DNA from 2 places in the Streptomyces sp. NPDC051740 genome. Region 2 is predicted to be linked to the other one. Evidence: predicted binding sites of a transcription regulator. Region 2 holds the regulator's gene; the other holds the start of a gene.

Region 1 (14,381 bases), on a different contig from region 2:
GGAGCGGAACAGGTCGAGGAAGCCGTCGCGGACTGCGTGGCGGCGCTGGGGGCGGTCACCGACCGGGACTGGACGGGGGTACGGGCCGGGCGGCTGGAGTGGGACTGCCGGGAGACGGCGGCGCACATCGCGAGCGATCTCATCGCGTACGCGGGGCAGATCGCCGGGCGGGCGCAGGACGCGTACGTGCCCTTCGAGATCACCCTCGACGGCAGCGAGGACGGCCTGGACGCCGCCGACAACGCGGGTGCCCTCCAGGTGATCACCACGACCGGCGCCCTGCTCGCCGCCGCCGTCCGCACCACCCCGCGCGCGGTCCGCGCCTTCCACCCGTTCCCCTTCCGGCACGCGAACCGCGAGGGCTTCGCCGCGATGGGCATCGCCGAGGTGCTGCTGCACACGCACGACATCGCCGAGGGAATGGGCATCGGCTACGAGCCGCCGGCCGAGCTGGCCGCCTTCGTCCTCACCCGGATCTTCCCGCGGGTCAAACCGGGGCCCACGCCGTGGCGGACGCTGCTGTGGGCCACCGGGCGCGGCGATCTGCCGGGCCGGGAACCCGTCACCGAGTGGAAGTGGAGCAACAACCCCGTGCTCCGGTCGGAGCGGCTCCTGCTGGAGGGCGTCACCCCCGCGGTCGCGGCCGAACTGTCCCTCGCCGGTGACGGCGGGTTCCACTGGGTGGACTCGGGCCCTTTCGAGGGGACGCGGGAGGGCGCCGGGATGCTGCTCAAGCAGTACGAGGAGGGTGTCTTCCACCCGGAGTGGGCCATGTACGTACTGGTCCGGCGCGAGGACGACCGCGCGGTGGGCGCGATGGGGTTCCACGGCGTCCCGGACGAGGACGGCAGGGTGGAGATCGGCTACGACCTCTCCGTGGACGCCCGCGGCAACGGCTACGCCACCGAGGCGCTGCGCACCCTGTCGGCGTGGGCGCTCGCGCGGGACAGCGTACGGACGGTGGCCGCCGTGGTCGACGAGGAGAACGTGCCCTCACAGAAGGTCGTCACCCGGGCCGGTTTCACCGAGGTGTCCCGGCAGGAGGGGCAGGTCTCCTACGAACTCCGCGGCTGAACCGCGCCCTTGCGGCGCCGCAGCCCCGCCCCGTGCAGCAGCCGCACCACCTCGCGGCTGCTGACCTCGACCGCCCCCGCGCGCACCGCGTCGGCGTACCGGTGGGCGGGGACGTCGTAGTGGTCGCGTTCGAAGGCGCGGCGGGGGACGCCCAGGCCGTCGGCGAAGGTGTGCAGTTCGTCGTAGGAGAGGTCGCTGACGAGGTGGGACCACATCCGGCCGTGGCCCGGCCAGGTGGGCGGGTCGATGTAGACGGTCACGAGGGGACCGCTCCGCCCAGCCGGCCCACCGCCGCGACCTTCACGCCCGCCTTGTGGCACACCCAGTGCGGATCGGGGCCGAGTTCCGGTTCCACGTCCAGCGCGTGCGGGTCGCCGGTGCCGCAGACCGGGCACAGCGGCCAGCGCCCGTGCCGCTCCAGCAGGGCGTCCTGTACGTCCTGGGCGACCAGGCCGGCGAGGAACCCGGAGCCGTCCGGCCACTGCTCCACCCACCAGCGCCGGTGCGTGACGGACTCCTCGACGAGGGACACCACGTCCGCCTCGGCGACCTCGCGCGCGGCCAGATCGGCGAGCACGAGGGCGCGCGCCGCGTGCAGGGCTTGTTCCAGGGGGCTGACCGGACGGGGTCCGGGGGTGCCGGGTTCGCCGGGCGGATCGTGGGGGTCCATGCCCCCTATTGTGCGCACCCTTGACCGCACGACCGGAACGAAAATATCTTTCATGCCGTGACCCGTGAAGTGAAGGAAATTTTCGGGAACGGTCCGGGCGGCGGTACGCCCTCCCCTCCCGCGCCCGCCGCCCTGGCGGCCAAGGTGCGCACGCTGGCTCCGTCGATGACCCGCTCCATGCGGCGGGTCGCCGAGGCCGTCGCCGACGACCCGGCCGGCTGCGCGGCCCTCACGGTCACCGGACTCGCCGAACTCACCGGCACCAGCGAGGCCACCGTCGTACGCACCGCCCGTCTGCTCGGCTACCCCGGCTACCGCGATCTGCGCCTCGCGCTGGCCGGGCTCGCCGCCCAGCAGCAGTCCGGGCGCGCGCCCGCCATCACCACCGACATCGCGGTGGACGACCCCATAGCCGACGTCGTGGCGAAACTCGCCTACGACGAACAGCAGACCCTCGCCGACACGGCGGCCGGACTGGACACCGTGCAGCTCGCCGCCGCCGTGACCGCCCTGGCCGGCGCCCGCCGCACCGATGTGTACGGGGTCGGCGCGTCGGGGCTCGTCGCCCAGGACCTCACCCAGAAGCTGCTGCGCATAGGCCTGATGGCGCACGCCCACAGCGACCCGCACCTCGCCGTCACCAACGCGGTGCAGCTGCGGTCGGGAGACGTGGCGATCGCCGTCACGCACTCCGGGTCGACCGGGGACGTCATCGAACCGCTCCGGGTGGCCTTCGAGCGCGGGGCGACGACGGTGGCGGTCACCGGACGCCCGGACGGTCCCGTCACCCAGTACGCCGATCACGTCCTGACCACGTCCACGGCACGGGAGAGCGAGTTGCGGCCGGCCGCGATGTCGTCCCGGACGGGGCAGTTGCTGGTGGTGGACTGTCTGTTCGTGGGGGTCGCCCAGCGGACGTACGAGTCGGCGGCGCCGGCGCTGTCCGCTTCGTACGAGGCTTTGGCGCACCGGCACCGGGTGGTTCGCAAAGGACCGTAGGACCGCTCCAGCGTGGTGATCTGCGGGTCGTCTGTGGCTGTTCGCGCAGTTCCCCGCGCCCCTAGGGATGTTGTACTGCCCCACACCGGGAAGAAACCGAAGAAAGCCGCACTGCCATGACTTCCGCCTCCCACCACCGCGACCTCCGCTCCCAGTTGGAGACCCTCACCACCGAGGCGTTCCGGCCCGAGTTGGCCGATGTCGACCGGTTGCCCACCCTCGACATCGCCCGGCTGATGAACGGCGAGGACGCCGCGGTGGCCGGGGCCGTGGGCGAGCGGGTGCCGGCCATCGCCGCCGCGATCGACGCCGTCGCCGAGCGGATGGGCCGGGGCGGGCGGCTGATCTACGCGGGTGCGGGTACCGCCGGCCGGCTGGGGGTGCTGGACGCCTCCGAGTGTCCGCCGACCTTCAACACCGATCCGGCGCGGGTCGTCGGCCTGATCGCGGGCGGTCCCGACGCCATGGTCACCTCGGTGGAGGGGGCCGAGGACTCGCGCGAGCTGGCCGAGGCCGACCTGGCCGCGCTGGAGCTGACCGCCGACGACACGGTGGTCGGTGTCTCCGCCTCCGGCCGGACCCCGTACGCGGTCGGCGCCGTCGCGTACGCCCGTGCGCGCGGTGCCCTCACCGTGGGCCTGGCCTGCAACCGGGGCAGTGCGCTGGCGGCGGCGGCCGAGCACGGCATCGAGGTCGTCGTGGGCCCGGAGTTCCTCACCGGTTCCACGCGCCTGAAGGCCGGTACGGCGCAGAAGCTGGTGCTGAACATGCTGTCGACGATCACGATGATCAGGTTGGGCAAGACGTACGGGAACCTGATGGTCGACGTGCGGGCCTCCAACGAGAAGCTGCGCGCCCGTTCCCGCCGTATCGTCGCGCAGGCGACGGGCGCGGCGGACGACGTCGTCGAGCGGGCCCTGACCGCCACGGACGGCGAGGTCAAGCACGCGATCCTGGTGATCCTGGCGGACGTGGACGGTCCGACGGCCGCCCGCCTGCTCGCGGAGTCCGACGGCCGTCTGCGCGCGGCACTCGCCAGGGCGCGGGAGTAGAAGGAGTCCGTGGGCGGATACTGGAGAGCACCCGACCCGGAGACGAACCATGAACCACGCGCAGCTCACCGCCCTGGGCCGCGCCCTGCGCGTGCTCGGGGAGCACGGCGAGGCGCTGTCCGCCGACACCCCGGACGCCCGGCTGCACGAAGTGAAGGACGACCTGCGGCGGGCCCTGGACCTGCTGGAGGAGAGCGTCACCACGGCCGTGCCCAGCACGCGCTGCGCCGAGCACCCGACCGGACCGGTCGACAAGAGCGCCCCCGACCTGTGTCTGCTCTGCGAGACCCGGCGCCGCACCGCCCGCCGCTCCGAGTTCAACGGCCCGGCCCCGCAGGCCCGGCCCGCCGGGCCCGTGCAGTCCCGGTACGGGGTGCGCGGTGACCGGCCGCAGCCGCAGCAGCGCTGGCTGCCGGAGCTGTGGAACGGGCAGACGTGGCAGCTGTGCGGCACCCCGCGCCGGGACCGGCGCGAGGCGGAACTGTTCGTCGCGGCGCAGCGACGCGGGCCCCGGCCCGCCATGGCGTACCGGATCGTCCACGAGTTCACCGACTACGAGGTGCTGCGCGTGTGGGGAACACCGGCCAGGATCGACATCGAACCGATGGGCGGCAATCCCTGAAGGGGCGCGGGGAACTGCGCACGGGGGTCTGGGGGCGAAGCCCCCAGGGACGGGAAGGGAAGGGGCGGCGGGGGCGAGAAACACCACCGCGGGCAACCGCGGCTCCCGGACCCACCACGGCAACGGCCGCCGCCCCGGCATCCCCGGGACGGCGGCCGTCCTTCGGCTGCGCCGACCGTCCCTACGCCTTCGACGGCTCCACCGCACGCCCGGCGACGACCGCTTCCTCCGCCCCCGCGGCCCGCTGCCGCGGAATGAAGCCGGCGATGACGAAGCCGAGCAGCGCCGCCCCGGCCCCGAGCGCCAGCACCGTACGGAAGGCGTCCTCGGACGGCAGCGCGAACCCGCCGAACTCCGTGGTCATCTGGGCCAGGACGACACCGGCGACGGCACTGGCGACGGAGGTGCCGATGGACCGCATGAGGGTGTTGAGGGCGTTGGCGGCACCCGTCTCGGAGGCGGGCACGGCGCCCATGATCAGCGTGGGCATCGCACCGTAGGTGAAGCCGATGCCGGCGCCGATGACGCAGGACGCCAGCACGAAGTGCCAGACCTCGCTCATGAGCAGGACGTTCAGGCCGTAGCCGACGGCCACGATCAGGGCGCCGATCATGAGCGTCACCTTCGGGCCCTTGGCGCGGGTGACGAGCGCGGAGACCGGGGCCAGCGCCATCATCACCAGGCCGGACGGCGCCATGACCAGACCGGCCGTCAGCAGCGACTGGCCCAGGCCGTAGCCGGTCTCCTCCGGGAGCTGCAGCACCTGCGGGATGACCAGGGACATCGAGAACATCGCGAAGCCGATGGCGATCGAGGCGAGGTTGGTGATCAGCACCTGGGGGCGGGCCGTGCTGCGCAGGTCCACCAGCGGCTGGTCGTTGCGCAGCTCGTAGAAGCCCCAGGCCAGCAGGACCACGACGGCCGCCGCGAACAGGCCGAGGGTGGTGCCGCTCGCCCAGCCCCAGTCACCGCCCTTGGAGATCGCCAGCAGCAGGCAGATCAGTCCGGCCGCCATGCCGAGCGAGCCGGGCAGGTCGAACCGGCCACCGGTGCGCACCTTCGACTCCGGCACCATGATCAGCACCAGGACCAGCGCGACCACGCCCAGCGCGGCCGAGATCCAGAAGAGCATGTGCCAGTCGAAGTTGTCGGCGATGAGCGCGGCGACGGGCAGGCCGAGGGCGCCGCCGACACCGAGCGAGGCGCTGATCATCGCGGTGGCCGAGCCCAGCTTCTCCGCGGGCAGTTCGTCGCGCAGGATGCTGATGCCGAGCGGGATCACACCGGACGACAGGCCCTGCAGGGCGCGTCCGACGATCATCGGGACCAGGGAGTCGCTGAGTCCGGCGACCACGGAGCCGACCACCAGCATGGCCATGCTGACCAGCAGCATGCGGCGCTTGCCGTACATGTCGCCGAGGCGGCCCATGACGGGCGTGGCGACGGCGGCGGCGAGCAGGGTGGCGGTGATGGCCCAGGCGGTGTCCGCGGCGGAGGCGTTCAGGTACTGCGGCAGTTGCCCCACGATCGGGATCACCAGGGTCTGCATCAGCGAGACCACGATGCCGCCGAAGGCCAGTACGGGCACTACGGCACCGGTCTTGGGCGGCGCGGCGGTGCCGGGCGTGGGGGAACGGTCGAGTGCGTCGGACATGAAGGAGGTCTCCGTCGGGACTCAGGCCAATACTTGACTCAGGCAACTTTAAGGCGATTGATTGACTTAAGCAAATTAAAAGCGGGTGACGTGCGGATGGCGCCCCCGCTTCCGGGAGCGCCATCGACCGGCTCGGCCCGGCATCCGCACGGACCCCGCCCCGTACGACGCCAGCTCAGCGTCCGCACGGACGCCGGCTCGTACGGCGCCAGCTCAGCGTCCACACGGACCCCGCACCGTACGACGCCAGCTCAGCGTCCACACGGACCCCGCACCGTACGACGTCAGCTCAGCGTCTGCATGGACGCCGGCTCGTACGGCGCCAGCTCGTCGAAGCGGCCGGCCAGCACCTTGGCCGCCCAGTTCGGGTCCTGGAGCAGCGCGCGGCCCACGGCGACGAGGTCGAACTCGTCCCGCTCCATCCGGTCGAGCAGGTTGTCGATGCTGCCCAGCTCGGCGCCCTGCCCCTGGAAGGCCTTGAGGAACTCGCCGTTCAGCCCGACGGAACCGACGGTGATGGCGGGCCTGCCGGTCAGCTTCTTCGTCCAGCCGGCCAGGTTGAGGTCGGAGTCCTCGAACTCGGGGAGCCAGTAGCGGCGCGTGGACGCGTGGAAGGCGTCGACACCGGCCGCTGCGAGCGGGGCGAGGATCGCCTCCAGTTCCTGGGGCGTCTCGGCGAGCCTGGCGTCGTAGGCGTCCTGCTTCCACTGCGAGTAGCGGAAGATCACGGGGAACTCGGGCGACACGGCGGCACGCACCGCCGCCACGACCTCCGCCGCGAACCGCGCGCGGGCCACCGGGTCACCGCCGTAGGCGTCGGTGCGGCGGTTGGTGCCGGACCACAGGAACTGGTCGATGAGGTAGCCGTGGGCGCCGTGCAGCTCCACGCCGTCGAAGCCGATGCGCTCGGCGTCGGCGGCGGCCCGGGCGAACGCGGCGACGACGTCGTCGATGTCGGTCTGCGTCATCGCCTCGCCCTTGCCCTCGGTGCCGTCCGTGCGCACCCCGGACGGGCCGACCGCCGGGGCCTCGGGGTACGGCGCCTGGCCCTGCTCGCGGACCATGCCGATGTGCCAGAGCTGCGGCACGATCGTGCCGCCCGCCGCGTGCACCGCCTCGGCGACCTCCGCCCAGCCCGCGAGCTGCTCCTCCCCGTGGAACCGCGGCACCCGGTCGCTCAGCCCGGCCGACTCGTGCCCCACGTACGTCCCCTCGGTGACGATCAGCCCGACACCGGCCGCGGCGCGACGGGAGTAGTACGACACCACGTCCGCACCGGGCACGCCGCCCGGCGAGAACATCCGGGTCATCGGTGCCATGGCGATGCGGTTGGGGACGGTCAGGCCGTTGATCGTGACGGGCCGGGAGAGGATCCCGGCGGCTCGGGCGGCGGTGTCCGGGGAGGTGGTGGTCACGTGGGGGCTCCTCTGTTTCGAATACCGATCAGTATGTGTACGTGCATTAAATGCACGCTCAGCATCAACCGGGAAGCGGGGAGGGGCATTCCCCTCGGGCCCCGGACGTGACCCCGGTCACGGGACGCCTTCCCGCGCACCGGGGTACGGTCGCCCGATGAGAGCACGCCTCCTGCGCTTCGGCCTGTACGCGGACGAGGAAGGGCTGGCGTGGGCCGGCTCGGTCGTCGACCGGGCCACAGCGCTCCGGAACGCCCGGGCCGTCGGCCGGGACGTCGTCCGCACGCTCCCCGGCAGCGGGACGACGACCGCCGACCTCTACGACCACCTGGCGGAACAGTGGGCCTGGGAACACCCGGGCCAAAGCAGCGGCGCGCGAAAACCGGTCGAGCTGCGCGTCCGTCTGGTGTGCTCGCTGCGGACCTGGCGGGCGGTCCGCAAGGCGGTGCTGCGGGGCCTGTGCCCGCGGGGCGCGGCGCCGCACGTCTGCCGCGTGCCGTGGTGCGCCGCCTGAAACGCCCGAGGGCGGCACCCCCTGTCGGAACAGGGGGTGCCGCCCTCGGTCGTACGACGGACTGATCCGATCCTCGAAAAGGATCAGAAGTCCATGTCACCGCCCGGCATGCCGCCGCCGGCCGGGGCCGCGGCCTTCTCCGGCTTGTCGGCGATGACGGCCTCGGTGGTGAGGAACAGCGCGGCGATGGAGGCGGCGTTCTGCAGCGCGGAGCGCGTCACCTTCGCCGGGTCGATGATGCCCTCGGCGATCATGTCGACGTACTCGCCGGTCGCGGCGTTCAGGCCGTGGCCGACCGTGAGGTTGCGGACCTTCTCCACGACGACGCCGCCCTCGAGACCACCGTTGACGGCGATCTGCTTCAGCGGGGCCTCCAGGGCGAGCTTCACGGCGTTGGCGCCGGTCGCCTCGTCACCGTCGAGCTCCAGCTTCTCGAAGACCTGGGAGGCCTGCAGCAGGGCCACGCCACCACCGGCGACGATGCCCTCCTCGACGGCCGCCTTGGCGTTGCGCACGGCGTCCTCGATGCGGTGCTTGCGCTCCTTGAGCTCCACCTCGGTGGCGGCACCGGCCTTGATGACCGCGACACCGCCGGCGAGCTTCGCCAGGCGCTCCTGCAGCTTCTCGCGGTCGTAGTCCGAGTCGCTGTTCTCGATCTCGGCGCGGATCTGGTTCACGCGGCCCTGGACCTGGTCGGCCGAGCCGGCACCGTCGACGATGGTGGTCTCGTCCTTGGTGATGACGACCTTGCGGGCCTTGCCCAGCAGGTCGAGCGTCGCGTTCTCCAGCTTGAGGCCGACCTCCTCGGAGATGACCTCGCCGCCCGTGAGGATGGCGATGTCGCCGAGCATGGCCTTGCGGCGGTCGCCGAAGCCCGGGGCCTTGACGGCGACGGACTTGAAGGTGCCGCGGATCTTGTTGACGACCAGGGTCGACAGGGCCTCGCCCTCGACGTCCTCGGCGATGATCAGCAGCGGCTTGCCGCCCTGCATGACCTTCTCAAGGAGCGGGAGCAGGTCCTTGACGTTGGAGATCTTGGAGTTCGCGATCAGGATGTACGGGTCGTCGAGGACGGCCTCCATACGCTCCATGTCGGTGGCGAAGTACGCCGAGATGTAGCCCTTGTCGAAGCGCATACCCTCGGTGAGCTCCAGCTCCAGACCGAAGGTCTGGGACTCCTCGACGGTGATGACGCCTTCCTTGCCGACCTTGTCCATGGCCTCGGCGATCAGCTCGCCGATCTGGGTGTCGGCGGCGGAGATGGAGGCCGTGGAGGCGATCTGCTCCTTGGTCTCGACATCCTTCGCCTGCTCGAGCAGGGCACCGGAGACGGCCTCGACGGCCTTCTCGATGCCGCGCTTCAGAGCCATCGGGTTGGCGCCGGCGGCCACGTTGCGCAGACCCTCGCGCACCAGGGCCTGGGCGAGGACGGTCGCGGTGGTCGTACCGTCACCGGCGACGTCGTCCGTCTTCTTGGCGACTTCCTTGACCAGCTCGGCGCCGATCTTCTCGTACGGGTCCTCGAGCTCGATCTCCTTGGCGATGGACACACCATCGTTGGTGATCGTGGGGGCGCCCCACTTCTTCTCGAGGACGACGTTGCGGCCCTTGGGGCCGAGCGTCACCTTGACGGCGTCCGCGAGCTGGTTCATGCCGCGCTCGAGGCCGCGCCGCGCCTCCTCGTCGAACGCGATGATCTTGGCCATGTGAAGTGGTCCCTCCAGGACTGGGGGTGATTCCTTCGGACCGCGCCCGCGCCCGCGACGGACGGCTCGCCGGCCCCGTGGTTCCTTGCCCCACACGGCCCGCGGGCCTCACCGACCCGGTCCTTCGTTGTCACTCTCACCTTCAGAGTGCTAACGCAATGATTAGCACTCGACCCATGCGAGTGCAAGCGCCTATGGGGAGTACACGGGGGCGCTCGGCCGTACGCGAACACCGCTCGGCCGCGCGCGGGCACGGCGCGCGGGCACGGCGAAGGGCCCGCACCCCTGGAGGTGCGGGCCCTTCGTCGGCAGAAGATGCTTGCGGCTGGTAGCGCGTTCAGGCGCTGAGACGAACCATGTCGGCCTGTGGGCCCTTCTGACCCTGCGAGATCTCGAACTCGACCCGCTGGCCTTCTTCGAGGGTGCGGTAGCCGTCCATCTGGATCGCGCTGTAGTGGACGAAAACATCCGCACCACCGTCGACCGCGATGAAGCCGTACCCCTTCTCCGCGTTGAACCACTTGACGGTGCCCTGAGCCATGCCTAACTCCCCTATTACTGGCCCTTGCACAGATCCGCACTTCGCGGATCCGGGTCAGACCTCACTCCCCAACGGTTGGGGGCGTGCGCCGGAACGCGTCGACCGCGGCTGAATGTATCTGTCCAACTGCCGTCTGCAACAGGTCAATCGGACGAGAAATCTGGACGACGCCGGTCCGGAATGTGGCGAGAATTCGCCTCAATCCAGGGCAAGTCGGGCCGCGCAAAGGTCACAAATGCCGCGAAGGGTGCCCACACTTTGGCTACATCCAGTCGGGCCCGCGGCAGGAATTCAGTGTTTCCGATCAGTGGATCGGGAGCGCGTTCCCCAACTCTATCGCGCTCAACCCCATGGAATTGCCCCCTCCGCTTCTCTTACGGAGGGGGCGAAGTCCCAGACGCTCGGTAATCGTCATTACCGAAGGTAATGATCAGCCGCCGGCCACCGCGGGAATGATCGACACACCGGCCCCGTCCGGGGTGGCCGTCTCGAGCCCCTGCTCGAACCGCACGTCGTCGTCATTGACGTAGACGTTCACGAACCGCCGCAACTTGCCCTGATCATCCAGCACCCGGGCGGCGATCCCGGTGTGGTTCTTCTCCAGGTCCGAGATGACCTCGCCAAGGGTCGCCCCTTCGGCGCTCACTTCGGCCTGCCCACCGGTGTACGTACGCAGGATGGTGGGGATACGAACAGTCACGCTCACGACAAAACCTCCGGAAGGGACAGCGCCCTAGGGGCGCGGGGAACTGCGCGACCAGCCACAACGGCCCCGCAGACGAACGACTCAGACAAGCCCGGCTTCACGGAACGACTCGAGGCTCGGACGGATCGTCGCGGTCAACCCCGTGCCGGCGACCGCGTCCAGCGTCTTCAGACCATCCCCGGTGTTGAGCACAACGGTGGTCAGAGACGGATCGAGCGCCCCGCTCTCGAGAAGCTTCTTCGTCACGCCGACCGTGACACCCCCCGCGGTCTCCGCGAAGATCCCCTCCGTACGCGCCAGCAGCTTGATCGCGTCGACGATCTGCTCGTCGTTCACGTCCTCCACCGCCCCGCCCGTCCGGCGGGCGATGTCCAGCACGTACGGCCCGTCCGCCGGGTTCCCGATCGCCAGCGACTTGGCGATCGTGTCCGGCTTCTGCGGACGTACGACGTCGTGCCCCGCCTTGTACGCGGTGGACACCGGCGAGCACCCCTCGGCCTGCGCCCCGAAGATCCTGTACGGCTTGTCCTCGACCAGCCCGAGCCTGATCAGCTCCTGCAGTCCCTTGTCGATCTTCGTGAGCTGGGAGCCGGAGGCGATCGGGATCACGATCTGGTCCGGGAGCCGCCAGCCGAGCTGCTCGCAGATCTCGTACGCGAGGGTCTTGGACCCCTCCGCGTAGTACGGCCGCAGGTTGACGTTGACGAAGCCCCAGCCCTCGCCGGCCGGGTCGCCGATCAGCTCGGAGCAGAAGCGGTTCACGTCGTCGTAGTTGCCCTCGATGCCGACGAGCTCACCGCCGTAGACGGCGGCCATGACGACCTTGCCCTGCTCCAGGTCGTGCGGGATGAACACGCAGGACCGGAAGCCCGCCCGGGCCGCGGCGGCGCCGACGGCGCCGGCGAGGTTGCCGGTGGAGGAGCAGGAGAGGGTGGTGAAGCCGAAGGCGCGGGCGGCCTCGATGGCTTGGGCGACGACGCGGTCCTTGAAGGAGTGCGTCGGGTTGCCGGAGTCGTCCTTGACGAACAGCTTGCCGGCGTCGACGCCCAGCTCACGCGCGAGGTTGTCGGCCTGGACGAGCTTGGTCCAGCCGGGGTTCAGGTTCGGCTTGGTCGCCACGTCCGCCGGGACGGGCAGCAGCGGCGCGTAGCGCCAGATGTTCGCGGGTCCCGCTTCGATCCGCTTGCGGAGCTCCTCGGTGTCGTGGGCCGAGAAGTCGTACGCGATCTCCAGCGGGCCGAAACACTCCTCGCAGGCGAAGACGGGGCCGAGGGGGACGCGGTGCCCGCATTCGCGGCAGGAGAGCGCCGCGGCCGGACCGAGGTCTACGACGGCGGAATCGGTGGTGCTTGCAACAGTCTGCACAGCCATGGAGGCGAGGCCCTTTCTCCTCATCTTCCTCACGACGCACTTCGCCGTGAGACGGATTTGGCACCTTCCCTAGCCGGGAGCCTCGCCACGTCCGTGTGACAAGAACCGACTGGAGGGTTGCCGGGGCTTCATCGGGCCGTATCCCTCTGCCCCTCTGGATGAGCGGTGTTCAGTTGTCGTCCGCGCGGTGACCCCGGCATGCGGTGGTCATCGGCGTTGTTCAAGACTGTAACCGAAGGCCTGCATGGTTGAGATAGTCGTCCGTACCGCGAGATGGATCACAGGCCAGTGAGGAGCCCGGGACCGTGCTGGAAGAAGTCGAGCGCTGGCTGACCGACCGTTCCTGGTCCGTGGCCGACCGCCCGCTCCACCGGATCCTGGCGGCGAAACGCGCGACGGGTCAGACGGTGAGCGTGGTGCTGCCCGCGCTCGACGAGGAGGCGACGGTCGGCGAGATCGTGTCGGTGATCCGGCACGACCTGGTGCTCCAGGTCCCGCTGGTCGACGAGGTGGTGGTGGTCGACTCGGGCTCGACCGACCGCACGGCCGAGGTGGCGGCGGCGGCGGGCGCGAGAGTGGTGCACCGGGACGCGATCCTGCCCCGGATACCGGCGGTGCCCGGCAAGGGCGAGGTGCTGTGGCGCTCCCTGCTCGTCACCCGCGGGGACATCGTGTGCTTCGTCGACGCGGATCTGCGGGAGTTCTCCTCCGACTTCGTCTCCGGCATCGTCGGCCCGCTGCTCACCGAGCCGGACGTGCACCTGGTCAAGGCGATGTACGACCGCCCGCTGGGCTCTGCCGCCGGTCAGGGCGGCCGGGTCACGGAGCTGATGGCCCGCCCGCTGCTGAACATGCACTGGCCCCAGCTCGCCGGCTTCGTCCAGCCGCTCGGCGGCGAGTACGCGGCCCGCCGGAGCCTGCTGGAACAGCTCCCGTTCCCGGTCGGGTACGGCGTCGAGCTGGGCATGCTGGTCGACGCCCTGCACCTGGTGGGCCTGGACGCCCTCGCCCAGGTGGACGTCGGCGTCCGCATCCACCGCCACCAGGACGGCCAGGCCCTCGGCCGGATGGCCGCCGCGATCTACCGCACCGCCCAGCTCCGCCTGGCCCGCGGCCATCTGATCCGCCCGTCCCTGACCCAGTTCGAGCGCACCGGCGACAACTTCGAACCCCGTACGTACTCCGTGGACACGGAGGAACGGCCGCCGATGGCGGAGATCGCGGAGTACCAGGCGCGAAGGGTGGCCTGACCCGTACACGGCCGATCCGTGCGTTTGAGGCCCCTGGGACCGGGCTAGGTTGCAGCGTATGGCTGTCACGCAGGGTGCTCAGGTGCTGGTCGCGTCGAATCGCGGGCCCGTCTCGTACACGGTGGAGGACGACGGTTCGCTGCGGACCGGGCGGGGCGGTGGCGGGCTGGTGTCCGGACTGTCGGCGATCGGGCCGGACGCGGGGGCGCTGTGGGTGTGCTCGGCGCTGTCCGACGGCGACCGCGAGGCGGTGCGGCGCGGGGTCGGCGAGGACGGCGTGCGGATGCTGGACATCCCGGCGGACGTGCACGCGGACGCGTACAACGGGATCGCCAACTCGGTGCTCTGGTTCGTGCACCACATGCTGTACCAGACGCCGCTGGAGCCGGTCTTCGACGCGGAGTTCCGCCGGCAGTGGGCGTCGTACGAGGCCTACAACCGGGCGTTCGCCGAGGCGCTGGCCGAGGAGGCGGCGCGGGGTGCGGCGGTACTGGTCCAGGACTACCACCTGACGCTCGTCCCCGGGATGCTCCGCGAACTCCGCCCCGACCTGCGCATCGCGCACTTCTCGCACACGCCGTGGGCGCCGCCGGAGTACTTCGCGATGCTGCCCGACGACATCGCGCGGCAGGTGCTGCGCGGGATGCTCGGCGCCGACCGGCTCGGCTTCCTCACCCACCGCTGGGCGGACGCGTTCACCGCGTGCTGCGAACGCTTCGCGGACGGCCTCGGGGACACGCGGATCGGCGTGCACGGTCTGGGGGCCGACGCGGACTTCCTGCGCGCCCGCGCCCACGAGGCGGACGT
Region 2 (14,381 bases):
CGGAACGGGCTGCCGGTGTACCGGCTGGAGGTCCGGCCGAGGACGCTCGCCGACTTCACGGCCGGGGCGTGGTGGCACAGCAGCTCACCGGCCTCCCACTTCACGCGGTCGCCGGTGTGCTCGCGGATCACCGGGGACGGGGGCAGGATCACGCTCAGCGGCCGGCGGTTCACGGTCACCGCGCCGGACGGGACGCGGCAGGAGCACGAGACCGGGACGGACGAGGAGGTGCTCGCGCTCTACCGGGACCGGTTCGGGATCGCGCTGGACACGGTGCCGACGGTGCGCGCCACCGTGACGGGCGGCTGACCGGGCACCGGGACGGGCGGCCGACCCCCGTACCGGACAATGGCCCGTGTGAGTGATGTGCGACATGTGCTGGTGCTGCCCGACCGTGATGCCGCGGAGGAGGTGGCCGAGGCCCTCGGGGAACGGTTCGGCGTGGACGAGGAGCCGCGGCTGGTACGGGACGCCCTGGCGGGGGAGGACGACGCGGAGGACGCGCAGTGGCTCGTCGTCCTGCGGGACGAACCGGCCCGGCTGGACCCCGGGGAGCTGAACGAGTTCGTGGCCGGGTGGGACGGCTGGCGGGAGGAGCCGTAGCCCGGTAGCCGTCGGCGGGAGGAGCCGTAGTCCGGTAGCCGTCGGCCGGGGAGCCGTAGCCCGGTGACCGCCGGCCGGGCGGCGGTGTCAGTGGCGCGTGGGATGCTTGTCGCGATGGCCAGGAAGACCGCATCCGACGACCTCCTCGCCCCGGTGACGCTCGCCGTGGGCCAGGAGGACCTGCTGCTCGACCGTGCCGTACGGGAGGTGGTGGCCGCCGCGCGGGCCACCGACGCCGACACGGACGTACGCGACCTGACACCGGACCGGCTCCAGCCCGGCACCCTCGCCGAGCTGACCAGCCCGTCGCTCTTCGCGGAGCGCAAGGTCGTGGTCGTACGCGATGCGCAGGACCTGTCCGCCGACACCGTCAAGGACGTGAAGGCGTACCTCGGCTCGCCCGCCGAGGAGATCACGCTGGTCCTGCTGCACGCGGGCGGCGCCAAGGGCAAGGGGCTGCTCGACGCGGCGCGCAAGGCGGGGGCGCGCGAGGTGGCGTGTCCGAAGATGACCAAGCCGGCGGACCGGCTGGCCTTCGTGCGCGGCGAGTTCCGGACCACCGGCCGGTCGGCCACCCCGGAGGCGTGCCAGGCGCTGGTCGACGCCATCGGCAGCGATCTGCGGGAGCTGGCCTCGGCGGTGTCCCAGCTGGTCGCGGACGTCGAGGGCACGATCGACGAGGCGGTCGTCGGCCGGTACTACACCGGGCGGGCCGAGGCGTCGAGTTTCGAAGTCGCCGACCGGGCGGTCGAAGGACGTGCGGCGGAGGCGCTGGAAGCCCTGCGCTGGTCGCTGTCGACCGGGGTGGCCCCGGTCCTGATCACCAGTGCGCTGGCCCAGGGGGTACGGGCGATCGGCAAGCTGTCGTCGGCGCGCGGCGGCAGATCCGCCGATCTCGCCCGCGAGCTGGGCATGCCGCCCTGGAAGATCGACCGGGTCCGGCAGCAGATGCGTGGCTGGACCCCGGACGGCGTGGCCGTGGCGCTGCGCGCGGTCGCCGAGGCGGACGCGGGTGTGAAGGGCGGCGGGGACGACCCGGAGTACGCCCTGGAGAAGGCCGTCGTCACCATCGCCCGCGCGGCGCGCTCGCGGGGACGGGCGTAGCACCCGCGGTGAGACGGCGCGGGCGGGAGGCCGGGCGTGGCACGCGCGGCGCGACCCTGTGATCGAGTCGCCACCCTCCCGCCGGGGAGGAGAATAAAGGGTGACGGCCTTCGACCGCCCAGCAGTGGGAAGGTGGCGAGCGTCATGGCCGAACACCCGCACGCAATGCTCGTCCGCAAGAGCTACGAGGCGTTCTCGCGCGGCGACATGGATGCCCTGCGGGGACTGATGTCCGCGGATGCCACCTACCACGCACCCGGGAGCCATCCTCTGGCGGGCGACTACAAGGGGCAGGACGCGGTCATCGGCTTCCACGAGCAACTCGCCCAGGAGTCCGGCGGGACCATGGACATCGAGCTGCGCCACGTCCTCGTCGACGGCCGCGGTCATGCGGTGGCGGTGCACCGCGTGCGTGCCGAGCGGCAGGGGGAAAGCTTCGAACAGATGGCGTGCTACGTCTTCCGGATCGTCGGAGACAGGATCACCGATGTCGACGAGTGCATCGAGGACCTCGAGGCGGCCGACGACTTCTGGGCGTGAGGAGAAGGCCGAAGGCCCCGCCCACCACCCGGGGAAGGGTGTGAGGGCGGGGCCTTCGGTCGAAGCGTGTGAGCTCGCACCCGCGTGGCGAACGCAGGCCGCGTACGAGCTCGGGGTGCCGGCCGGGGGCGGATGAGAGAGGGCCCGCCCGGGGTCCCGCCGGCGGTCAGATCAAAAGGGTGGTTCAGCCCTTGACGGCCGCGACCTTCTGAGCCAGCGCCGACTTCTTGTTGGCGGCCTGGTTCTTGTGGATGACGCCCTTGGAGACGGCCTTGTCGAGCTGACGCGCGGCGGCGCGCTGGTACTCGGTGGCCTTCTCGACGTCACCCGCGGCGGCGGCCTCACGGGCCTTGCGGACCGCGGTCTTCAGAGAGGACTTGACGGCCTTGTTGCGCAGCCGGGCCTTCTCGTTGGTCTTGTTCCGCTTGATCTGGGACTTGATGTTCGCCACGAATGAGCCTCTACAGGTTCTGGCACGGGACCGCTCGGGACCCGTACCGGTGATTTCTTGGGGTGTGCCTCGCGCTGAGAGGGCATGAGACACAGCCCCTCACACTACCAGCGGCCTGTTCGGTGGCCCAAACCCGTTCCCGGTCGCCACCCGTGGGACCATGGAAGCTACGTATCGATCCGACCCGAGACCGCAGACGCACAAGCACACGTATGCGGACGCCTCAAGAATCAGGACCCTGCGTGCCCGCGATCCCCAGCCATGTGCCCGAGCCGAGCCGTACCGACCCGGCGCTGATCCGCAATTTCTGCATCATCGCGCACATCGACCACGGCAAGTCCACGCTCGCCGACCGGATGCTCCAGCTGACCGGAGTGGTCGAGCAGCGGCAGATGCGCGCTCAGTACCTCGACCGCATGGACATCGAGCGCGAGCGCGGCATCACGATCAAGTCCCAGGCGGTGCGTCTGCCGTGGGCGCCCACGCACGACAAGAGCGCCACGCACATCCTCAACATGATCGACACCCCCGGGCACGTCGACTTCACGTACGAGGTCTCCCGCTCGCTCGCCGCCTGCGAGGGCACCGTCCTCCTGGTCGACGCCGCCCAGGGCATCGAGGCCCAGACCCTCGCCAACCTCTACCTGGCGATGGAGAACGACCTCACGATCATCCCGGTGCTCAACAAGATCGACCTGCCGGCCGCGCAGCCCGAGAAGTTCTCCGAGGAGCTGGCGAACCTGGTCGGCTGCGACCCCGACGACGTGCTCAAGGTCTCCGCGAAGACCGGCCTCGGCGTCGAGGCGCTGCTGGACAAGGTGGTCGCCGAGATCCCCGCCCCGGTCGGCGTCAAGGACGCCCCCGCCCGCGCGATGATCTTCGACTCGGTCTACGACTCCTACCGCGGTGTCGTGACGTACGTCCGTGTCATCGACGGCCAGCTCAACAAGCGCGAGCGGATCCGGATGATGTCCACCGGCGCCACCCACGAGCTGCTGGAGATCGGCACCAACTCGCCGGAGATGCTGTCCGCCGACGGCCTCGGCGTCGGCGAGGTGGGCTACCTCATCACCGGTGTGAAGGACGTCCGCCAGTCGAAGGTCGGTGACACCGTCACCAGCCAGCACAAGGGCGCCGAGGAGGCGCTCGGCGGCTACAAGGACCCCAAGCCGATGGTGTTCTCGGGCCTCTACCCGCTGGACGGCTCCGACTACCCGGAGCTGCGCGAGGCCCTCGACAAGCTCCAGCTCAACGACGCCGCCCTGGTCTACGAGCCGGAGACCTCCGCCGCCCTCGGCTTCGGCTTCCGCGTCGGCTTCCTCGGCCTGCTGCACCTCGACGTGATCCGCGAGCGCCTGGAGCGCGAGTTCGGCCTCGACCTCATCGCGACCGCGCCGAACGTGGTCTACCGGGTGGTCATGGAGGACGGCAGCGAGCACACCGTCACCAACCCGAGCGAGTTCCCCGAGGGGAAGATCGGCGAGGTGTACGAGCCGGTCGTGCGCGCCACCATCCTGGCGCCCAGCGAGTTCATCGGCTCGATCATGGAGCTGTGCCAGACCCGGCGCGGTGTCCTGCTCGGCATGGACTACCTCTCCGAGGACCGCGTGGAGATCCGCTACACCCTCCCGCTCGCGGAGATCGTCTTCGACTTCTTCGACCAGCTGAAGTCCAAGACCCGCGGTTACGCCTCCCTCGACTACGAGCCCACCGGTGAGCAGACCTCCAGTCTGGTCAAGGTCGACATCCTGCTGCACGGCGACAAGGTGGACGCGTTCTCCGCGATCACCCACAAGGACGCGGCGTACGCCTATGGGGTGCGGCTCGTCGCCAAGCTGCGCGAGCTCATCCCGCGCCAGGCCTTCGAGGTGCCCATCCAGGCCGCCATCGGTTCCCGCGTCATCGCCCGCGAGACCATCCGCGCCATCCGCAAGGACGTCCTCGCCAAGTGCTACGGCGGTGACATCTCCCGTAAGCGGAAGCTGCTGGAGAAGCAGAAGGAAGGCAAGAAGCGGATGAAGATGGTGGGTTCGGTGGAGGTTCCGCAGGAGGCCTTCATCGCCGTCCTCTCCAGCGACGACAGCGCGGGATCCGGCAAGGCCAAGAAGTAGCCGGGGAAGCGACCGGAGGTTACCGCGGGTCACTCCGCGAACCGGGCGTAACGGGGCCCGTCGTACGCGAGTACGGCGGGCCCCGCGCGTCCACGGGGTAGCCCTCTGTGTGAAGTGACAGGCCGTGACCCCTTACGCCGTGGCCGGTCGACCTTTACTCTGTCCGTGCTCGATAGTTACTCGCGAGTTAAACAACGACGCGAGGAAACCCCAGCCGCACTGAGCCAGCCGCACCGTCGCGGGCCCCGGAGGATGTCGTGAGCGACACACAGACACTGATCGAGAACCGTCCGCCGAGCGTGGCGACCCTCTTCCTGGAGCGTGTGGCGGCCACACCGGACGCCGAGGCCTACCGCTACCCGGTCCCGGCGGCCTCCGGCGAGGGCCCGGACGACTGGAAGTCCCTCACCTGGGCGGGCACCGCCGAGCGGGTCCACGCCATCGCGGCCGGCCTGATCGAGCTGGGCGTCGAGCCCGAGCAGCGGGTCGCGCTCGCCTCCTCCACCCGGGTCGAATGGGTCCTCGCCGACCTCGGCATCCTCTGCGCCGGCGCCGCCACCACCACGGTCTACCCGCAGACCAACGCCGACGAGTCCGCCTACATCCTGTCCGACTCCCAGAGCCGGGTGCTCGTCGCGGAGAACGCGGAGCAGGCGGCCAAGGCGGTCGAGAAGCGCGCCGAGCTGCCCGAACTCACCCGTGTCGTGGTCGTCGACCCGGCCGGCGCCGACACCGACGACTTCGTGATCACCCTCACCGACCTGGAGAAGCTCGGCGCCGCCCGGCTCCAGAAGGAACCGGAGCTGATCAAGGAGCGGGTCGCCGCGATCACCAAGGACCAGCTCGCCACCCTCATCTACACCTCCGGCACCACCGGCCGCCCCAAGGGCGTACGCCTGCCGCACGACTGCTGGTCGTACATGGCCAAGGCCATCCCCGCCACCGGCCTGGTCAGCGCCGACGACGTGCAGTACCTGTGGCTGCCGCTCGCCCACGTCTTCGGCAAGGTGCTCATCTCCGGCCAGGTCGAGGCCGGCCACGTCACCGCCGTCGACGGCCGCGTCGACAAGATCATCGAGAACCTTCCGGTGGTCCGGCCGACCTACATGGCGGCCGTGCCCCGCATCTTCGAGAAGGTCTACAACGGCGTGGCCGCCAAGGCGAAGGCCGGCGGCGGCGCCAAGTACAAGATCTTCCAGTGGGCCGCCGGGGTCGCCCGCGAGTACGCCAAGGTCACCCAGGACAACTTCCGCCGCACCGGCACCGCGAGCGCGCCCTTCGGCCTGTCGGCGAAGCACGGCATCGCCGACAAGCTCGTCTACGCCAAGATCCGCGAGGCCTTCGGCGGCAACCTGCGCGCCTGCGTCTCCGGCTCCGCCGCCCTCGCCCCCGAGATCGGCTACTTCTTCTCCGGCGCCGGCGTCCACATCCTGGAGGGCTACGGCCTCACCGAGTCCTCCGCCGCCTCCTTCGTCAACCCCGGCGAGGCCTACCGCACCGGCACCGTCGGCAAGCCGCTGCCCGGCACCGAGGTCCGCATCGCCGACGACGGCGAGATCCTGCTGCGCGGCCCCGGCATCATGCAGGGCTACCACAACCTGCCCGAGAAGACCGCCGAGGTCCTGGAGGAGGACGGCTGGTTCCACACCGGCGACATCGGCGAGCTCTCGCCCGACGGCTACCTCCGCATCACCGACCGCAAGAAGGACCTGATCAAGACGTCCGGCGGCAAGTACATCGCCCCCGCCGAGGTCGAGGGCCAGTTCAAGGCGGTCTGCCCCTACGTCTCCAACATCCTCGTCCACGGCGCCGACCGGAACTACTGCACCGCCCTCATCGCCCTCGACGAGGCCGCCCTCACCGCCTGGGCGGCCGAGAACGGCATGGAGGGCAAGCCGTACGCGGACGTCGTCGCCGCGCCCGCCACGGTCGAGATGGTCGACGGCTACGTCAAGCAGCTCAACGAGGGCCTGCAGCGCTGGCAGACCATCAAGAAGTTCCGCCTCCTGCCCCGCGACCTCGACGTCGAACACGGCGAGATCACCCCGAGCCTGAAGCTGAAGCGCCCGGTGGTGGAGCGCGAGTACAAGCACCTCATCGAGGAGATGTACGAGGGCGCGCGCGAGGCGTGACCGTCACGGTGTGACTGCGGGGGCGGGGTCCCGGGCCGGTGCGGCGCGGGATCCCGCCCCTTTTTTCACGTTTCCACGATGACCGGAACGGAACGGTTTCCTGTTCGTTCCCGACCGCACACCTGACGCTGTTCTCACCCTTGGCGGTCCACTTCGGTGACTCGGCGCTTATGGACGGGTCCGGTCTGTCACCCTGTCGGCAGCGATCGAGTTCTCTTCGTACGAACTGCCCGGGGAGCTGCCCATGGGGGCCATTCCGACCCAACGGGAGACCGCCTCGTGCGCCTCCGGAGCGCGGGAGTGCGCCTGGGTGGACGCGACCCTGTCCGGGAGCCCCCTCGCACCGGGTGCCGCACGCGCCCTGCTGCGCAAGGCGCTCACCGAGTGGGCGGAACTCGCCCTGCCCGGCGCCGAACACCTCACCGGCCGCGTCGGCGACGACGCCACGCTGATCGCCAGCGAACTCGTCACCAACGCCGTCGTGCACGCCGGTACCGAGGTCCGGGTGGCGTGCAGGCTGGAGGAGGGGACCGGCGCGCTCGTCGTCGAGGTCGCCGACCAGCACCCCTCCCGCGCGCCGCGCGGCAACGAACCGGAGGGGGCGCCGTACGACACCCCCGAGTACGGGCGCGGCCTGCGCCTCGTCGCCGCGCTCTCCGAGGCCTGGGGGATCACCTACCGTCCGGGCACGAAGACGGTGTGGGCGCGCCTGGCCGCAGGGGGGTGCGCGGCGGACGACCAGATCGAGGCGTACGCCGGGGAGCGCACGCTGGCGCGCGACCTGCGGGTGGCGGAGATCCTCGCGCCGGAGCCGCCCCGGACGGAACAGAGCTCCCCCGGCCCACTGGACGCACTCGATCCGCCGGCCTCCCGACGCCCGCCCGGTCCCGCCCGCGACACCTGGCGCGGCGGCTCGTACGGCGACGACTGGCTCGCCCGCCGGTCCGGCCGGGACGGGACCTGGCTGGGGCGCGGCGCCCTGTCCTTCCTCGCCGAGGCCTCCGACCTGCTCGCCGGGCAGCTCGACGAGGACCTGGTCACCTCGCTCACCGGCCAGCTGATCGTGCCGCGGCTGGCCGACTGGTGCGCGGTGTGGCTGGAGGACGAGACCACCGGCCACGGCGGCGGCTGGAGCGAGGGGAGCCGTGCCGACGGCTCCCGCCTCGCCCGCGTCTGGCACGCCAGCGAGAACCGTATCGAGGCCCTGAGCCGGGCCCTGGAACAGAACCCGCCCCACCCCGGCGACCCGCTGCACCCGGGACCCGCGCCCTATCCGTGGCCGGGCGGCGCGCTCGACGGGCGGCGTACGGGGCCGGGTGAGCCGGTCGACGTGCCGGGCAGGGCGCCCGGTGGCGGGGCGTTCGATGGGCCGGGCGGCGCGCTCGACGGGCGGCGTACGGGGCCTGGCGGGCCGGACGGGCCGGGGCAGGGGACCGGCGGGTCCGCGGATGCGGTCGACGGGCCGGGCGGCGCGCTCGACGTCCCCGCCGACGGTGCCCACGGCGCCGCCCTCGCCTACCGGCTCGTCGCCGGCGGGCGCCCGCTCGGCACGCTGGTGATCGGGCGGGGCGGGATCGACCGCTTCCCCGACGAGATCACCGGGCTGGCCGAGGACCTCGGCCGGCGCGTCGCCCTCGCCATCGGGGCCGCCCGGCAGTACTCCCGCCAGGCCACCATCAGCGCCGTGCTGCAGCGCGGACTGCTGCCCGGCGCCGTCGCCGAGATCCCCGGCGTGCGCAGCGCCCTCGTCTACGAACCCTGCGACAAGGGCGGACCCAGCGGCGACTTCTACGACCTCTTCCCGGCCGGCCACGGCCGCTGGTGCTTCGCCGTCGGCGACGTCCAGGGCAAGGGACCGGAGGCCGCCGTCGTCATCGGCCTCGCCCGCCCCTGGCTGCGGCTGCTCGCCCGCGAGGGCTACCGCGTCGCCGACGTCCTCGACCGCCTCAACCAGCTCCTCCTCGACGACGCCACCGAGGCCGCCGACGCCGCCGCCCGCGCACTGGTGGCCGCCGGTGCCCGCCCGACCGCCCCCGGCGACGGACCCCAGACCCGTTTCCTCTCCCTCCTCTACGGCGAACTCGTCCCCTTCGACGGCGGCGTCCGCTGCACCCTCGCCTCCGCCGGACACCCCCTGCCCCTGCTGCTCGCCCCCGACGGCTCGGTCCGGTCCGTCGCCCAGCCGCAGACCCTGCTCGGGGTCGTCGAGGACGCCACCTACACCAGCGAGACCTTCGAGATGTACTCCGGCGACACCCTGCTCTGCGTCACCGACGGAGTCACCGAGCGGCGCTCCGGTTCCCGCCAGTTCGACGACGGCGACGGGCTCGCCACGGCCCTGTCGGGGTGCGCGGGGATGGACGCCGGGTTGATAGCGGAACGGATCACGCAGCTCGTGCACGAGTTCGGGGCCCGGCCGCCCGCCGACGATCTCGCCCTGCTGGTGCTCCAAGCGGAGTGACACGGCCGGTGCGGGACAATGGAGCACATGCCTTCCGCACTCCCCGACGGCGAGCCCGTCCCCGCCGACGGCGCGCTGCCCGCGTCCGCGCTCGCAGGGGCCGCCGACCGACCCCTCGGGTTCTACCTGCACGTCCCGTACTGCGCGACCCGCTGCGGCTACTGCGACTTCAACACGTACACCGCGACCGAGCTGCGCGGCAGCGGCGGCGTACTGGCCTCCCGCGACAACTACGCCGAGACCCTGGTCGACGAGGTCCGCCTGGCCCGCAAGGCACTGGGGGACGACCCGCGCGAGGTCCGCACGGTGTTCGTCGGCGGGGGTACGCCCACCCTGCTGGCCGCCGACGACCTCGTACGGATGCTGGGCGCGATCCGGGAGGAGTTCGGGCTGGCGCCGGACGCCGAGGTGACCACGGAGGCGAACCCGGAGTCGGTCGACCCGGCCTACCTGGCGGCCCTCCGCGCGGGAGGCTTCAACCGGATCTCCTTCGGCATGCAGAGCGCCCGGCAGCACGTACTGAAGGTCCTCGACCGCACCCACACCCCCGGCCGCCCCGAGGCATGCGTCGCCGAGGCCCGAGCGGCGGGCTTCGAGCACGTCAACCTCGACCTGATCTACGGCACGCCGGGGGAGTCCGACGACGACTGGCGGGCGTCCCTGGACGCGGCGATCGGCGCCGGTCCCGACCACGTCTCGGCGTACGCGCTGATCGTCGAGGAGGGCACGCAGCTCGCCCGCCGCGTCCGGCGGGGCGAGGTCCCGATGACGGACGACGACGTCCACGCGGACCGCTACCTGATCGCCGAGGAGATGCTGTCGGGGGCGGGCTTCGACTGGTACGAGGTGTCGAACTGGGCCACGTCGGAGGCCGGCCGCTGTCTGCACAACGAGCTGTACTGGCGCGGCGCCGACTGGTGGGGCGCGGGCCCCGGCGCCCACTCGCACGTGGGCGGGGTGCGCTGGTGGAACGTCAAGCATCCGGGCGCGTACGCGGCGGCGCTGGCGGAGGGGCGGTCGCCGGGGGCGGGCCGTGAGCTGCTGTCGGAGGAGGACCGGCGGGTGGAGCGGATCCTGCTGGAGCTGCGCCTCGAGGAGGGCGTTCCGCTTTCTCTGCTCCGTCCGGAGGGGCTGGCGGCTTCCCGGCGGGCCCTGACGGACGGACTGCTCCAGCGCGACCCGTACGAGGAGGGCCGTGCGGCCCTCACCCTGCGGGGGCGGCTGTTGGCTGATGCCGTGGTGCGCGACCTGGTCGATTGATCTCGCCCCCGCCGCCCCTTCCCGTTCCCGTCCCCCCGGGGGGCGCTGCCCCCGGACCCCCGCTCCTCAAACGCCGGAGGGGCTGAGGTTCGGTCGAGGAGCGGGGTCCGGGGCGGAGCCCCGGGTTCGGGACGGGAAGGGGCGGCGGGGGTGAGGAGACTCACGCCGTCACGAAGTCGATCAGTTCCTCCACGCGGCCCAGGAGCTGCGGCTCCAGGTCCTTGTACGACCGCACCGAGCCGAGGATCCGCTGCCACGCCTCCCCGGTGTTCGCCACCCGCCAGCCCAGCGCCGCGCACACCCCCGTCTTCCAGTCCTGCCCCCGCGGCACCCGAGGCCACGCCTCGATGCCCACCGACGCCGGCTTCACCGCCTCCCAGACGTCGATGTACGGGTGACCCACCACCAGCGCGTGCTCACTCGTGACCGCCTCGGCGATCCGCCACTCCTTCGAGCCCGGCACCAGGTGGTCCACCAGGACACCCAGCCGCGCGTCCGGACCGGGGGAGAAGCCCTCGACGATCGAGGGCAGGTCGTCGACACCCTCCAGGTACTCCACGACCACCCCCTCGACGCGCAGGTCGTCCCCCCACACCTTCTCCACCAGCTCCGCGTCGTGCCGCCCCTCGACGTAGATGCGCCCCGCGCGGGCCACCCGCGCCCGCGCGCCGGGGACGGCGACGGAACCGGACGCCGTACGGGTGGGCCGTACCGGACCTGCGGCCGGCCGCACCAGCGTCACCACGCGGCCCTCCAGCAGGAAGCCCCGCGGTTCCAGCGGGAACACCCGGTGCTTCCCGAAGCGGTCCTCCAGCGTCACCGTGCCCGCCTCGCAGCGGATCACCGCGCCGCAGAAGCCGGTGCCGGGCTCCTCCACCACCAGGCCGGGCTCGGCCGCGACCTCGGGAACCGGCTGCGGTCTCTTCCACGGAGGGGTCAGATCGGCGGAGTACTGGCGCATTCTGATGACGATACGAGGAGCGCGCCCGCCGCGATCAGTCCGACACGCCGAAACGGGCCGCCAGGGCGTCGCGCTGGGCCCGTACGAACGCCGCGTCCACCACCGCGCCGTGACCGGGGACGTACCGTGCGTCCTCGCCGCCCAGTTCGAGGAGCCGGTCCAGCGCGGCCGGCCAGTGCGACGGTACGGCGTCGGGGCCGGCCTGCGGTTCGCCCGACTCCTCGACCAGGTCGCCGCAGAAGACCACCTCCGGATCGCCGGGGACGAGGACCGCGAGGTCGTGGGCGGTGTGCCCGGGGCCCACGTTCGCCAGCAGCACCTGCCGGCCACCGTCCGGGCCGAGGTCGAGCGTCCACTCGCCGGACACCGCGTGCCGCGGCGGGACCAGCGCGTCCACGGCCTCCTCCGCCACCCGCGCGTCCAGCCCCCACCGCACCGCGTCCGCGCGCAGCTCCTCACGCCCGCGCCCCGTCAGCACCGTGTCCATGCCCACCGCGCCGAACACCTCCGCGCCCGCGAACACCGCCGACCCGAGAATGTGGTCGAAGTGGGGGTGGGTGAGCGCGAGATGCGTCACACGGCGACCGGTGAGCGCCTGCGCCTGAGTCCGCAACCACGCGCCCTCGCCCAGACCGGAACCCGCGTCGACGAGCAGCACGCCCTCCGCGCCCACGACGAGCCCCGCCGTGCAGTCCCACCCCGGCAGCCGGCACCGCCCCACCCCGGCGGCCACTTGTTCCCATCCCGACTCTTCCCAAGTCACGGTCATGACGGGACGCTATCGGGGACGACGCCGTCCGGCGCGACGGCGCGGGGACCGGCCTTGCCCGGTGCGTACCCCCCGGCCGTACACTGGGCGGGTAAGTCTGGCACTCGCGTGCGAAGAGTGCCAGGCGGACAGGGAAGGTACCGCGCGGAAGGCTTCTGGAGGTGTGCGCGATGCTCAGTGAACGCAGGCTCCAGGTGCTGCGCGCCATCGTCCAGGACTACGTGGGCACCGAGGAGCCCGTCGGCTCCAAGGCCCTCACCGAGCGGCACAACCTCGGCGTCTCCCCGGCCACCGTGCGCAACGACATGGCGGCCCTGGAGGACGAGGGCTTCATCGCCCAGCCGCACACCAGCGCCGGGCGCATCCCCACCGACAAGGGCTACCGGCTGTTCGTCGACAAGCTGGCCGGCGTCAAGCCGATGACCGCGCCCGAGCGGCGCGCCATCCAGAACTTCCTCGAGGGCGCCGTCGACCTCGACGACGTGGTGGCCAGGACCGTACGGCTGCTCGCGCAGCTCACCCGGCAGGTCGCCGTCGTGCAGTACCCGTCGCTGACCCGCTCCACGGTGCGGCACGTGGAACTGCTGGCGCTCGCCCCCGCGCGGCTGATGCTGGTGCTGATCACGGACACCGGGCGGGTCGAGCAGCGCATGGTCGACTGCCCGGCGCCGTTCGGCGAGTCGTCGCTCGCGGATCTGCGGGCGCGGCTCAACAGCCGGGTCGCGGGCCGCCGGTTCAGCGATGTGCCGGGCCTGGTGGAGGACCTCCCCGAGGCCTTCGAGGCGGACGACCGCGGTACGGTCTCGACGGTGCTCTCCACCCTCCTGGAGACGCTCGTCGAGGAGAACGAGGAGCGGCTGATGATCGGCGGCACCGCCAATCTCACCCGCTTCGGACATGACTTCCCTCTCGTGATCCGGCCCGTCCTGGAGGCGCTGGAGGAGCAGGTCGTGCTCCTCAAGTTGCTCGGTGAGGCGAAGGATCCGGGCGTGACCGTCCGTATCGGTCATGAGAACGCCCATGAGGGACTCAACTCCACGTCCGTCGTGTCGGTGGGCTACGGTTCGGGCGGCGAGGCTGTTGCCAAGCTCGGCGTGGTCGGACCGACCCGCATGGACTACCCGGGAACGATGGGAGCGGTACGCGCAGTGGCACGGTACGTCGGACAGATCCTGGCGGAGTCGTAGTGGCCACGGACTACTACGCCGTACTCGGCGTGCGTCGCGACGCGTCGCAGGAGGAGATCAAGAAGGCCTTCCGGAGGCTCGCCCGCGAGCTGCATCCGGACGTCAATCCTGATCCCAAGACGCAGGAGCGGTTCAAGGAGATCAACGCCGCCTACGAGGTCCTGTCGGACCCGCAGAAGAAGCAGGTCTACGACCTCGGCGGCGACCCCCTCTCGCAGGCCGGCGGCGGTGGCGCGGGCGGCTTCGGGGCCGGTGGCTTCGGCAACTTCTCCGACATCATGGACGCGTTCTTCGGCACGGCGTCGCAGCGCGGGCCGCGCTCGCGCACCCGCCGGGGCCAGGACGCGATGATCCGCATCGACGTCGAGCTCGACGAGGCCGCGTTCGGCACGACCAAGGACATCCAGGTCGACACGGCCGTCGTCTGCACGACGTGCAGCGGCGAGGGCGCGGCTCCGGGCACCACGGCCCAGACCTGTGACATGTGCCGCGGTCGCGGTGAGGTCTCGCAGGTCACGCGGTCCTTCCTGGGCCAGGTTATGACGTCCCGCCCCTGCCCGCAGTGCCAGGGCTTCGGCACGGTCGTCCCCACCCCGTGCCCGGAGTGCGCGGGCGACGGCCGCATCCGTTCCCGGCGCACCCTCACGGTCAAGATCCCGGCCGGTGTCGACAACGGCACCCGGATCCAGCTGGCCGGCGAGGGCGAGGTCGGGCCCGGCGGCGGTCCCGCCGGTGACCTGTACGTGGAGATCCACGAGCTCCCGCACGCGCAGTTCCAGCGGCGCGGCGACGACCTGCACTG

Evidence for each region. The regulator HrcA, encoded in region 2, represses chaperone genes, less so after heat shock. The targets are predictions, from matches to a motif close to TTNGCACTCNGNNNNNCNGAGTGCNAA.
Region 1: groL (chaperonin GroEL) is a predicted target of HrcA. The motif match lies at 9,869-9,895, and genes of this name have one in related genera.

The regions. Positions count from the first base shown of each region.
Region 1 covers NZ_JBITCL010000007.1:191,399-205,779, forward strand. The annotation lists gene ACIA6T_RS14440 (GNAT family N-acetyltransferase) at 1-1,074, shown strand, start outside; gene ACIA6T_RS14445 (DUF4031 domain-containing protein) at 1,056-1,334, opposite strand; gene ACIA6T_RS14450 (hypothetical protein) at 1,331-1,744, opposite strand; gene ACIA6T_RS14455 (MurR/RpiR family transcriptional regulator) at 1,802-2,743, shown strand; gene murQ (N-acetylmuramic acid 6-phosphate etherase) at 2,860-3,795, shown strand; gene ACIA6T_RS14465 (hypothetical protein) at 3,845-4,417, shown strand; gene ACIA6T_RS14470 (MFS transporter) at 4,599-6,071, opposite strand; gene ACIA6T_RS14475 (NADH:flavin oxidoreductase) at 6,356-7,486, opposite strand; gene ACIA6T_RS14480 (hypothetical protein) at 7,644-8,000, shown strand; gene groL (chaperonin GroEL) at 8,084-9,706, opposite strand; gene ACIA6T_RS14490 (cold-shock protein) at 10,044-10,247, opposite strand; gene ACIA6T_RS14495 (ubiquitin-like small modifier protein 1) at 10,678-10,953, opposite strand; gene thrC (threonine synthase) at 11,035-12,324, opposite strand; SAM riboswitch class I at 12,342-12,489, opposite strand; gene ACIA6T_RS14505 (glucosyl-3-phosphoglycerate synthase) at 12,630-13,574, shown strand; gene ACIA6T_RS14510 (trehalose-6-phosphate synthase) at 13,633-14,381, shown strand, end outside.
Region 2 covers NZ_JBITCL010000002.1:341,787-356,167, forward strand. The annotation lists gene ACIA6T_RS04565 (arylamine N-acetyltransferase) at 1-309, shown strand, start outside; gene ACIA6T_RS04570 (hypothetical protein) at 349-603, shown strand; gene holA (DNA polymerase III subunit delta) at 718-1,707, shown strand; gene ACIA6T_RS04580 (nuclear transport factor 2 family protein) at 1,852-2,247, shown strand; gene rpsT (30S ribosomal protein S20) at 2,432-2,698, opposite strand; gene lepA (translation elongation factor 4) at 2,941-4,809, shown strand; gene ACIA6T_RS04595 (AMP-dependent synthetase/ligase) at 5,067-6,941, shown strand; gene ACIA6T_RS04600 (SpoIIE family protein phosphatase) at 7,186-9,402, shown strand; gene hemW (radical SAM family heme chaperone HemW) at 9,430-10,662, shown strand; gene ACIA6T_RS04610 (DUF3097 domain-containing protein) at 10,823-11,623, opposite strand; gene ACIA6T_RS04615 (MBL fold metallo-hydrolase) at 11,658-12,392, opposite strand; gene hrcA (heat-inducible transcriptional repressor HrcA) at 12,563-13,579, shown strand; gene dnaJ (molecular chaperone DnaJ) at 13,579-14,381, shown strand, end outside.